3 regions of the Bradyrhizobium sp. WBOS08 genome follow, and region 1 is predicted to be linked to each of the others. Evidence: predicted binding sites of a transcription regulator. Region 1 holds the regulator's gene; each other region holds the start of a gene.

Region 1 (3,275 bases):
ATGGCGCACCAGCTTGATCACGCCCTCCAGCGCCTCGGCGCCGGAATTGCAGAAGAACACCAGGTCGGCAAAACTCTCGTGGCACAGGCGCGCGGCGAGCTTCTCGCCGTCCGGGCTCTGGAACAGGTTCGACATGTGCCACAGCTTCGTGGCCTGCTCCTGCAACGCCTTAATCAGATGCGGGTGGCAATGGCCGAGCGCATTGACGGCGACGCCCGAGGTGAAATCGAGATAGCGATCGCCATTGGTCGCGATCAGCCAGCAGCCTTCGCCGCGTTCGAAACCGAGGTTGGCCCTGGCGAAAACGGGGAGCAAATGCGGGGCTGCGCTGTTAGTCATGACGGCCACTTGATGTTGCGGACGGTGTGGGGCGTGCATTGGGCAACGCACCATGGACCGGCCCGGAAACGAAACGTGCCGCCTTTTAAGGGCGGCACGCGCGACTATCTTAGGCCTGGTGAAACGGGTGTCAATGCCGCCCGGAAGCCCCGGGAAACGGTGATGAAACGCGGATTCCGTAGTCTTGCGGTGGCGATTTTGCGGGTTTTTCACCACGGAACATGTGGAAGCGAGTCGGCGGACTCTTGCGCGTGAGTCACGCCATATTGTAGCGTTTGGCTTGTCAGATACGACATCTCGTGCGGCAGTTCTGATCCCAAGAGTCCTCATGTACCGGCGTAAACGTTCGGGCGTCAGTTGCGCGCCCGGCGAGCCCTAAGGGATTCGAGCGGCACGGGTTTTTCGAGGCTTAGGCATTCGCCGCACGGACCGCCAGGATGGCAGCCGCGCGGCGAGGGAAAGGGTGCAATGACGGTTTTGACCTGGTCCGACGATCGCGTCGAGCAGCTGAAGAAGCTCTGGGAGGCCGGATTGTCGGCCAGCCAGATCGCAGCAGAGCTCGGCAATGTGACCCGCAATGCCGTGATCGGCAAAGTGCACAGGCTCGGTCTGTCCGGCCGCGCCAAGAGCCCTTCGTCGGCCGCGCCCCGGCCGCGCAAGGCGCGTCCCGCCCAGCACATGATGCGGGTGACCCGCCCCATCGCGCGCGGCAACACCGCGCTGGCGCAGGCCTTCGAGGTCGAGGTCGAGGCCGAACCCGTCACCTACGACAACGTGGTGCCGATGAGCCAGCGGCTGTCGCTGCTCGAATTGAACGAGGCGACCTGCCACTGGCCGGTCGGCGATCCCTCCAGCCCGGATTTCTTCTTCTGCGGCGGCAAGGCCCTGTCCGGCCTGCCCTATTGCGCCCAGCACTCGCGCGTGGCGTATCAGCCGGCGGCGGATCGGCGCCGCGCGGCACCGAAGCCCACGCGCTGAGCTGCGCGGAATTAGCTGATCAAGACCGCAGCCGTCACACGACGGCGCCTCAACCAACTCGGTGTCATCCCCGCGAACGCGGGGATCCATAACCACAGGACGCAATCGTTGCGCGAGATGGTCACCCCGAGTCTTCGCGAAATCACGTCCTGTGGTTATGGATCCCGGGCTCGCGCTGCGCGCGCCCCGGGATTACGGCTGAGCTCGCCAAACCAGCTCTCGCTGGAGCCTTACGTCTGCTCCGCCTTCGCGAAGCGATCATCCAGGGCGTAGCCGGCGCCGCGGACGGTGCGGATCGGGTCCTGCTCGCGGCCGAGATTGAGCAGTTTGCGCAGGCGGCCGATATGAACGTCGACGGTGCGCTCGTCGATGTAGATGTCGCGGCCCCAGACGCTGTCGAGCAGCTGCTCGCGCGAGAACACCCGGCCGGGATGCTCCAGGAAGAACTCCAGCAGGCGATATTCGGTCGGGCCGAGATCGATCGGGCGACCGGAGCGCGCGACGCGGCGCTTGTCGCGATCGAGCTCGATGTCGCCATAGGCCAGCACGGTCGCGAGCCGCTCGGGGCTGGCGCGCCTGAGCAGGCCCTTCACGCGCGCCAAGAGCTCCGGCACCGAGAACGGCTTGACGATGTAGTCGTCGGCGCCGGTCGCAAGGCCGCGCACCCTCTCGCTCTCCTCGCCGCGCGCGGTGAGCATGATGATCGGCAGCTGCTTGGTCTCGGGCCGGGTGCGCAGGCGCCGGCACAGCTCGATGCCGGAGAGGCCCGGCAGCATCCAGTCGAGCACGATCAGATCGGGAATGTGTTCCTTGAGGCGGGTGTCGGCGTCGTCGCCGCGCATCACCGTCTCGACGTCATAGCCGTCGCCTTCGAGGTTGTAACGCAGAAGCTCGGTGAGAGCTTCCTCGTCCTCAACCACCATAATGCGTGCGCCCATGGTGTCGTCGCTCCTTGAGGTCTTCAGGTATTCGGGATCGTCGTGGCGAAATTGGTCATGTCGCCCTTCGGCCGCTTGTCGGTGATCGCCTGGCCCTCGATCATGTAGAACACGGTCTCGGCGATGTTGGTGGCGTGGTCGCCGATGCGCTCGATGTTCTTGGCGCAGAACATCAGATGGATGCAGAACGAGATGTTGCGCGGATCCTCCATCATGTAGGTCAGGAGCTCGCGGAACAGCGAGGTGCAGATCGCGTCGACCTCCTCGTCGCCCTTCCACACCGCCATCGCCGCCGGCAGATCGTGCGCGGCATAGGCATCGAGCACGCTCTTGACCTGCTGCTGCACCAGGTCGGTCATGTGCTCCAGGCCGCGGAACAGCTTGAGCGGATGGAAGTCGGTCTCCAGCGCGGCGACGCGCTTGCCCATGTTCTTGGCGAGGTCGCCGATGCGCTCGAGGTCGGTCGCGACGCGCATGGCGCCGACGATCTCGCGCAGGTCCACCGCCATCGGCTGGCGGCGGGCGATGGTGAGCACGGCGCGCTCCTCGATGCGCTTTTGCAGCGCGTCGAGATCGGCGTCGATGGCGACGACGCGCTGGCCGAGCGCGACGTCGCGGCGAATCAGCGCGTCGACGGAATCGACGATCATGCGCTCGGCAATGCCGCCCATCTCTGCGACCAGGCGCGTGAGCTCCTGGAGGTCGGTGTCGAAGGCCTTTGCGGTATGTTCGGTACCCATGTCGCGTCTCCTCAGCCGAACCGGCCGGTGATGTAGTCCTGCGTCCGCCGGTCGGTCGGCGACGTGAAGATCTTGCTGGTGTCGTCGAACTCGATCAGCTCGCCGAGATACATGAAGGCGGTCTTGTCGGAGACGCGCGCCGCCTGCTGCATGTTGTGGGTGACGATCGCGATCGTGTAGTTCTCGGACAATTCCTGGATCAGCTCCTCGACCTTGGCGGTCGAGATCGGGTCGAGCGCCGAGCAGGGCTCGTCGAACAGGATCACCTCGGGCCGCACCG
Region 2 (3,275 bases), 2.4 Mb from region 1:
AATACAACAGCACCGCAATGATGCCCATGGTCTTCTGCGCGTCGTTGCCGCCATGGCCGAGCGAATAAAGCGAGGCGGAGGCGAACTGAAGGATGCGGAAGGCGCGATCGACCGCGAACGGCGTCGAGCGCACCGAGGCCCAGGACACGATCGCGACCAGCATCATCGCGAGCAGGAAGCCGACCAGCGGCGACAGCACGATCGCCAGCACCGTCTTGGACAATCCAGTCCACACCGCAGCCGAGATCCCGGCCTTGGCCATGCCGCCGCCGACGAGCCCGCCGATCAGCGCGTGCGAGGACGAGGACGGGATGCCGAGCGCCCAGGTCACCAGGTTCCAGACGATGGCGCCGACCAGCGCGGCGAAGATCACCTGGGGATCGACGATCGCGGGATCGATGATGCCGGTGCCGATGGTCTGGGCGACGTGCAGCCCGAACACCATGAAGGCGATGAAGTTGAAGAACGCGGCCCAGAACACTGCGAATTGCGGCCGCAGCACGCGGGTGGAGACGATGGTGGCGATCGAATTGGCGGCGTCGTGCAGGCCGTTCAGGAAGTCGAACAGCAGCGCGACGGCGATCAAGCCGACCAGGATGGGAAGACCCAACGCTGCATCCACGGCGAGGCCCTACTTAAAGCTTGCGCATGATCTGAGCGGAAAACCGCTGCACACTTTTCCGGATCATGCGCTATACCTGCTCGATGACGATGCTGTTGATCTCGTTCGCGACGTCGTCGAAACGATCGGCCACCTTCTCCAGGTGGTCGTAGATCTCGACGCCGACGATGAAGTCCATCGCATTGCCGTCGCGGTGCTTAAGGAACAGCTCCTTCAGCCCGATGTCGTGGAGATCGTCGACGCGGCCCTCCAGCTTGCCCAGCTCTTCCGTGATCGCGGTGAGCATGGCCACGTTCGGGCCGATCGATTGCATCAGCGGCAGGGCACGGCCGACCAGATTGGCGCATTCGATCAGAAGCCCGCCGATCTCGCGCATCGGCGGCTCGAAAGTGCGGACCTCGAACAGCATCACGGCCTTGGCGGTCTGCTGCATCTGGTCGATGGCGTCGTCCAGCGAGGTGATCAGGTTCTTGATGTCGCCGCGGTCGAACGGGGTGATAAAGGTGCGGCGCACCGCCGTCAGCACCTCGCGGGTGATGTTGTCGGCGTCGTTCTCGAACTGGTTGACGCGCTGGCAATAGACCGGTGTCTCCTCGCCCCCGTTGAGCATGCCCTGGAGCGCGATCGAGCCCTGGATCACCGTCTGGGCATGTCGGTCGAACAGGTCGAAGAACCGTTCTTCCTTGGGCAGGAAAGCACGAAACCATCGCATCATGGGGAGTGGCTACCGGTTGGAAAATGGCACGGCCCGAGGGGCCGTCATCGAACTGTCATAAACCATTTTCGCGCCGCGCGCGTGTCATCTCACGCCCGCGGAGCCGGATCATCCACCGCTTTCACGCGGCAAGTAAATTGACCTTAAATCAATTACTTAGAGCGATCTGCGGAAGTAATGCGCGATTTCACCGACGACGCCGCGGCGGAAGGTGAGCACGCAGACCACGAAGATCGCGCCCTGGATCACCGTCACCCACTGGCCGAAACCCGCCAGATATTGCTGCATGGCGATGATGACGAAGGCGCCGACCACGGGGCCGAAGATGGTGCCGAGGCCGCCGACTAGCGTCATCAGCACGACCTCGCCCGACATCGTCCAGTGCACGTCAGTGAGCGAGGCGTTCTGCGCCACGAACACTTTCAGCGAGCCGGCAAAGCCGGCCAGCGTGCCCGAAAGCACGAAGGCCAGGAACTTGTACTGGTCGGTCCGGTAGCCGAGCGAGATCGCCCGCGGCTCGTTCTCGCGGATCGCCTTCAGCACCTCCCCGAACGGCGAGTTGATGATGCGGAAGATCAGGAGGAAGCCGGCGAGGAACCCGGCCAGCACGACGTAATACAGCACCGTCGGCTTCGACAGATCGAAGATGCCGAACATGTGTCCCTGCGGGATACCCTGGATGCCGTCCTCACCGTGGGTGAACGGGGCCTGGAGGTAGATGAAGTACAAGAGCTGCGACAGCGCCAGCGTGATCATCGAGAAGTAGATGCCCTGGCGGCGGATCGAGATGTAGCCCGTGATGAGCGAGAGCACGAACGCCGCGGCGATGCCGACGAGGATGCCGAGTTCGGGCGGCAAGGCCCACACTTTCAGCGCATGCGCGCTGCAATAGCCGGCGGTGCCCAGGAACATCGCGTGGCCGAAAGACAGCAGGCCGCCATAGCCGATCAAGAGGTTGAAGGCACAGGCAAGCAGCGCAAAGCACAGCGCCTGCATGACGAAGAACGGGTAGACGCCCGTGAACGGCACCGTCGCGAGCAGCAGCGCCATCACCACGAAAACGATCATCTCGTCGCGCATCGCGCGAGGGGTCACCGGCAGCGTGTCGTCCGTCAGGGTTGTCATATCAGGCCGCCCTTCCCGTCAATCCCGTTGGCTTCACCAAGAGCACCAGCACCATCAGCACGAACACGACGGTGTTGGAGGCCTCGGGGTAGAAATATTTGGTCAGACCCTCGATCACCCCGAGCGCGAAGCCGGTGATGATGGAGCCCATGATCGATCCCATGCCGCCGATCACGACCACCGCGAACACGACGATGATGAGGTCGGCGCCCATCAGCGGCCGCACCTGGTTGATCGGCGCCGAGAGCACGCCGGCGAGCGCGGCAAGGCCCACGCCGAGACCGTAAGTGAGCGTGATCATGCGCGGCACGTTGATGCCGAAGGCGCGCACCAGAGTCGGATTCTCAGTGGCGGCGCGCAAATATGCGCCGAGCTGGGTCTTCTCGATCAGGAACCAGGTCGCGAGGCACACGACCAGCGAGAACACGACCACCCAGCCGCGGTAGATCGGCAGGAACATGAAGCCGAGATTCATGCCGCCCCTGAGCTGGTCCGGAATGGCGTAAGGCAGGCCGGACGAGCCGAAATAGTTCTGGAACACGCCCTGCACGATCAGCGCGATGCCGAAGGTCAGGAGCAGGCCGTAGAGATGATCGAGCCCGGTCAGCCATTGCAGCATGGTCCGCTCGAGGATCATGCCGAAGATGCCGACGATGATGGGCGCAAGCAGCAGCGCCCACCAATAATTGATGCCGCCGAGATTCAGCAGGAAATAGGCGACGAAGGCGCCCATCATGTAGAGCGCGCCATGGGCGAAATTGATGATGTTGAGCATGCCGAAGATCACGGCAAGCCCGAGACTGAGCAGCGCGT
Region 3 (3,275 bases), 2.5 Mb from region 1:
TCTGTTCGAGAACCTGCTGATGAACCGTCGGATTTTGCAGCGGGCACAGCACCTCGACGCGGCGGTCGAGGTTGCGCGGCATCATGTCGGCGGAGGAGATATACACAGCCGCCTTGGCGCTCGGCAGGCCCTGGCCCATGCCGAAGCAGTAGATTCGGCCGTGTTCCAGGAAGCGGCCGATGATCGACTTGACGCGGATGTTCTCGGACAGGCCGGGAATGCCGGGGCGCAGGCAGCAGATGCCGCGCACCACCAGCTCGACCTGCACGCCCGCCTGCGAGGCCTCGTACAGCGCGTCGATGATGTCGGGGTCGACCAGCGCATTCATCTTCATCCAGACCGCGCCGTGCCGGCCGTGCCGCGCATGCGCGGTCTCGCCCTGGATGTGCTCGATGATGCGCTTGCGCAGAGTGAGCGGCGACACCGCCATTTTTTCCAGATCGCTCGGCGCGGCGTAGCCGGTGATGAAATTGAACACGCGGGCGGCATCGCGGCCGATGGTCGGATCGGAGGTGAAGTAGGAGAGGTCGGTGTAGATGCGCGCGGTGACCGGGTGATAATTGCCGGTGCCGGTATGAACATAGGTGGTGAGGCTGCCGCCCTCGCGGCGCACCACCATCGAGAGCTTCGCGTGCGTCTTCAGCTCGAGGAAGCCGTAGACGACCTGCACGCCGGCGCGTTCGAGGTCGCGGGCCCAGCGGATGTTGGCTTCCTCGTCGAAGCGCGCCTTCAGCTCGATCAGTGCCGTGACGGACTTGCCGGCCTCGGCGGCTTCGGCGAGCGCGCGCACGATCGGCGAGTTGTTGGAGGTGCGGTAGAGCGTCTGCTTGATCGCGACGACGTCGGGATCGCGCGCGGCCTGCTGCAGGAACTGCACCACGACGTCGAAGGATTCGTAGGGGTGATGGACGACGAGGTCCTTTTGCCGGATCGCGGCAAAGATGTCGCCGCCGTGCTCGCGCACGCGCTCGGGGTGGCGCGGCACGTAAGGGGTGAATTCGAGATCGGGGCGGTCGAGGCGGGTGAGCTGCGAGAGCTCGTTCATCGCCTGCACGCCGTCGACCAGGAAGACCTCGTCGTCGGCGGCCGAGAGCGCGTGCTGAACGAAGCTGCGCAGCTGCTCCGGCATCTTGGCGTCGATCTCGAGCCGGATCACCGACCCGCGGCGGCGGCGCTTCAGCGCCGTCTCGAACAGGCGGACGAGGTCTTCCGCCTCTTCCTCGATTTCGAGCTCGGAGTCGCGGATGATCCGGAAGGCGCCCTGGCCGTGCACATTGTAGCCGGGGAACAGGCGGTTGATGAACAGGCCGGTTGCCTGTTCCAGCGAGATCAGCCGGACGATCTTGCTCTCGGCCGGCAGGCGGATGAAGCGGTCGATCTTGCCGGGCATGCGGATCAGGGCGTTCATCTGTCTGCCGTCGGCGGCGCGCGTGAGCTGGAGCGCGATGGTGAAGCCGAGGCTCGGAATGAACGGGAAGGGGTGGGCAGGATCGATCGCCAGCGGCGTCAGCAGCGGGAACACGTTGTTGAGGAAGTAGTCTTCGATCCAGGTCCGTTCCGCCTTGGTGACGTCCTTGCCGTCGACCAGCACGATGCCGACGTCGGCCAGCGTGCCGCGCAGGTCGCGCCAGATCGCCTGCTGGTCGGAGGCAAGTTCGGACACGGTGCGGTTGATCAGCGCGAGCTGCTCGGATGGCGTCAGGCCGTCGGGGCTGCGTTCGGCAATGCCCTCGCGCACCTGGGCCTTGATACCGGCGACGCGGACCATGAAGAATTCGTCGAGGTTATTTGCCGAAATTGACAGGAATCGCACCCGCTCCAGCACGGGGTGGCTGGAATTGACGGATTCCTCCAGGACGCGGCGGTTGAAATGCAGCCAGGACAGCTCGCGATTGATGAATCGTTCGGGACTGGCCGCAATCGCCGGCAGGCCCTCGGCTTCCGCGACTTTCTCTTTTGTTTCAACGGCTTGCGCAGAGTCCATCAGAAGTCGGTCCATCCTGTCTCGCCTCACTTTGCGATCTATGCGCAAAACCCGCGGGAGCATGTGTTACAGCGATGACGTTTCGATGACATTGATGTTCCGCGGCTTGGCGGCGTCAAGCGGGCTCCGCGGCTCCCGGGCGGGCGAGCCTCAGGCGTCCCGCAGCAGCTCGGCGGCCAGCGCCCGGGTCACGGGACGGCCGAGCCGCAGGGCCTCGCTGTCGAGCAGTTCCACGGCCTGGCGGGCGGCGGCCGAGGACCGCTCCAGGCGCGTGGCGAGATAGCCGACCACGCTCTCGTCCACATTGAGCTGGCGGTCGGCACAGAATTTCAAAATCAGACCGCGGAAGAGCTGGTCGTCCGGGGGCAGCAGCGTGACGACAGGCACGGCGCGCATGCGCGAGCGCAGGTCGCGAAGCTCGATCTCGAGCGCGGCCGGCACCTCGCGCCCGGTGAAGAGCACGTAGGCGCCGTCCTCGCGGGCAAGGTTCATCAGGTGGAAGAGGGCGCGTTCGTCGAAATCGCCCGCCCGGACATCCTCGACCACCAGGGCGCCGGTGGCGAGCGCGCCCGGAACGCCGGCGGCCGTCAGCACGTTGGCGGCAGCCGAGCGGGCGCCCGATATGTCGGCCCAGATCGCGGCGAGGTGGCTCTTGCCGCTGCCTTCGGGGCCGGCGAGCCACATGATCCGGTTCGGCCATTCCGGCCAGCTGTCAATCAGGGCCACGCCGGCCGCGTTGGCGGGCCCTTCGAGGAAATTGTCCCGGCTGAGGCTCTCCGCATGCGGAAGCGCAAACGCCAATTGTCGGGGATGGACGCGGCCTGCCACGCTTGCTTTGCTCCTGCCGGCGCGCCGGCCCGTTTGAAGAGAATGCGACTTGATGGAGCGGAATTGGCCTTTTGCGGGGCCGCTTCCGCTCTCGCCCGGTCCGCTCTCACTTGTCATCCGCTCTCACTTGGCCTCGATCGTGCTCATGTGCCGCAGCCACCCGACGAGATAGAGCGACACCGACGAGAGCGTGAAGACAGTGACGAGGCCCATCAGGATGATATCATAAGGAGCCGGCTTGAAGCCGAAGGCAAGCGCCGCCAGCACCAGCGCCGCGAACGCCACCTGTGCCACCGTGTTGAGCTTCGACACTTTCGACGGCTTCATCTCGACCGGCCGGTCGAACAGCCAGGATATGATCACGGCGGCGACGATCATGATGTCGCGCGAGACCACCAGGATCACGATCCAGCGCGGGATCGCGCCCCAGATGCCCAGCGCCATGTAGATCGAGACCAGCAGG

The links. Region 1 encodes PhoB, which activates phosphate uptake and scavenging genes when phosphate is short. Its sites were predicted from a motif close to TGTCATNNANCTGTCAT; they were not measured.
Region 2: the regulator PhoB is predicted to act here: its motif matches at 1,380-1,396, upstream of DCM80_RS25770 (DUF47 domain-containing protein).
Region 3: the regulator PhoB is predicted to act here: its motif matches at 2,059-2,075, upstream of DCM80_RS26160 (RNA degradosome polyphosphate kinase).

What each region holds. Positions count from the first base shown of each region.
Region 1 covers NZ_CP028988.1:3,049,938-3,053,212, reverse strand. Annotated here, with positions in the region: gene DCM80_RS14525 (aspartate aminotransferase family protein) at 1-339, opposite strand, end outside; gene DCM80_RS14520 (GcrA family cell cycle regulator) at 808-1,317, shown strand; gene phoB (phosphate regulon transcriptional regulator PhoB) at 1,548-2,255, opposite strand; gene phoU (phosphate signaling complex protein PhoU) at 2,279-2,995, opposite strand; gene pstB (phosphate ABC transporter ATP-binding protein PstB) at 3,007-3,275, opposite strand, start outside.
Region 2 covers NZ_CP028988.1:5,490,137-5,493,411, reverse strand. Annotated here, with positions in the region: gene DCM80_RS25775 (inorganic phosphate transporter) at 1-622, opposite strand, end outside; gene DCM80_RS25770 (DUF47 domain-containing protein) at 693-1,337, opposite strand; gene DCM80_RS25765 (branched-chain amino acid ABC transporter permease) at 1,494-2,462, opposite strand; gene DCM80_RS25760 (branched-chain amino acid ABC transporter permease) at 2,464-3,275, opposite strand, start outside.
Region 3 covers NZ_CP028988.1:5,574,792-5,578,066, forward strand. Annotated here, with positions in the region: gene DCM80_RS26160 (RNA degradosome polyphosphate kinase) at 1-1,984, opposite strand, end outside; gene DCM80_RS26165 (DnaA ATPase domain-containing protein) at 2,135-2,812, opposite strand; gene DCM80_RS26170 (CDP-alcohol phosphatidyltransferase family protein) at 2,936-3,275, opposite strand, start outside.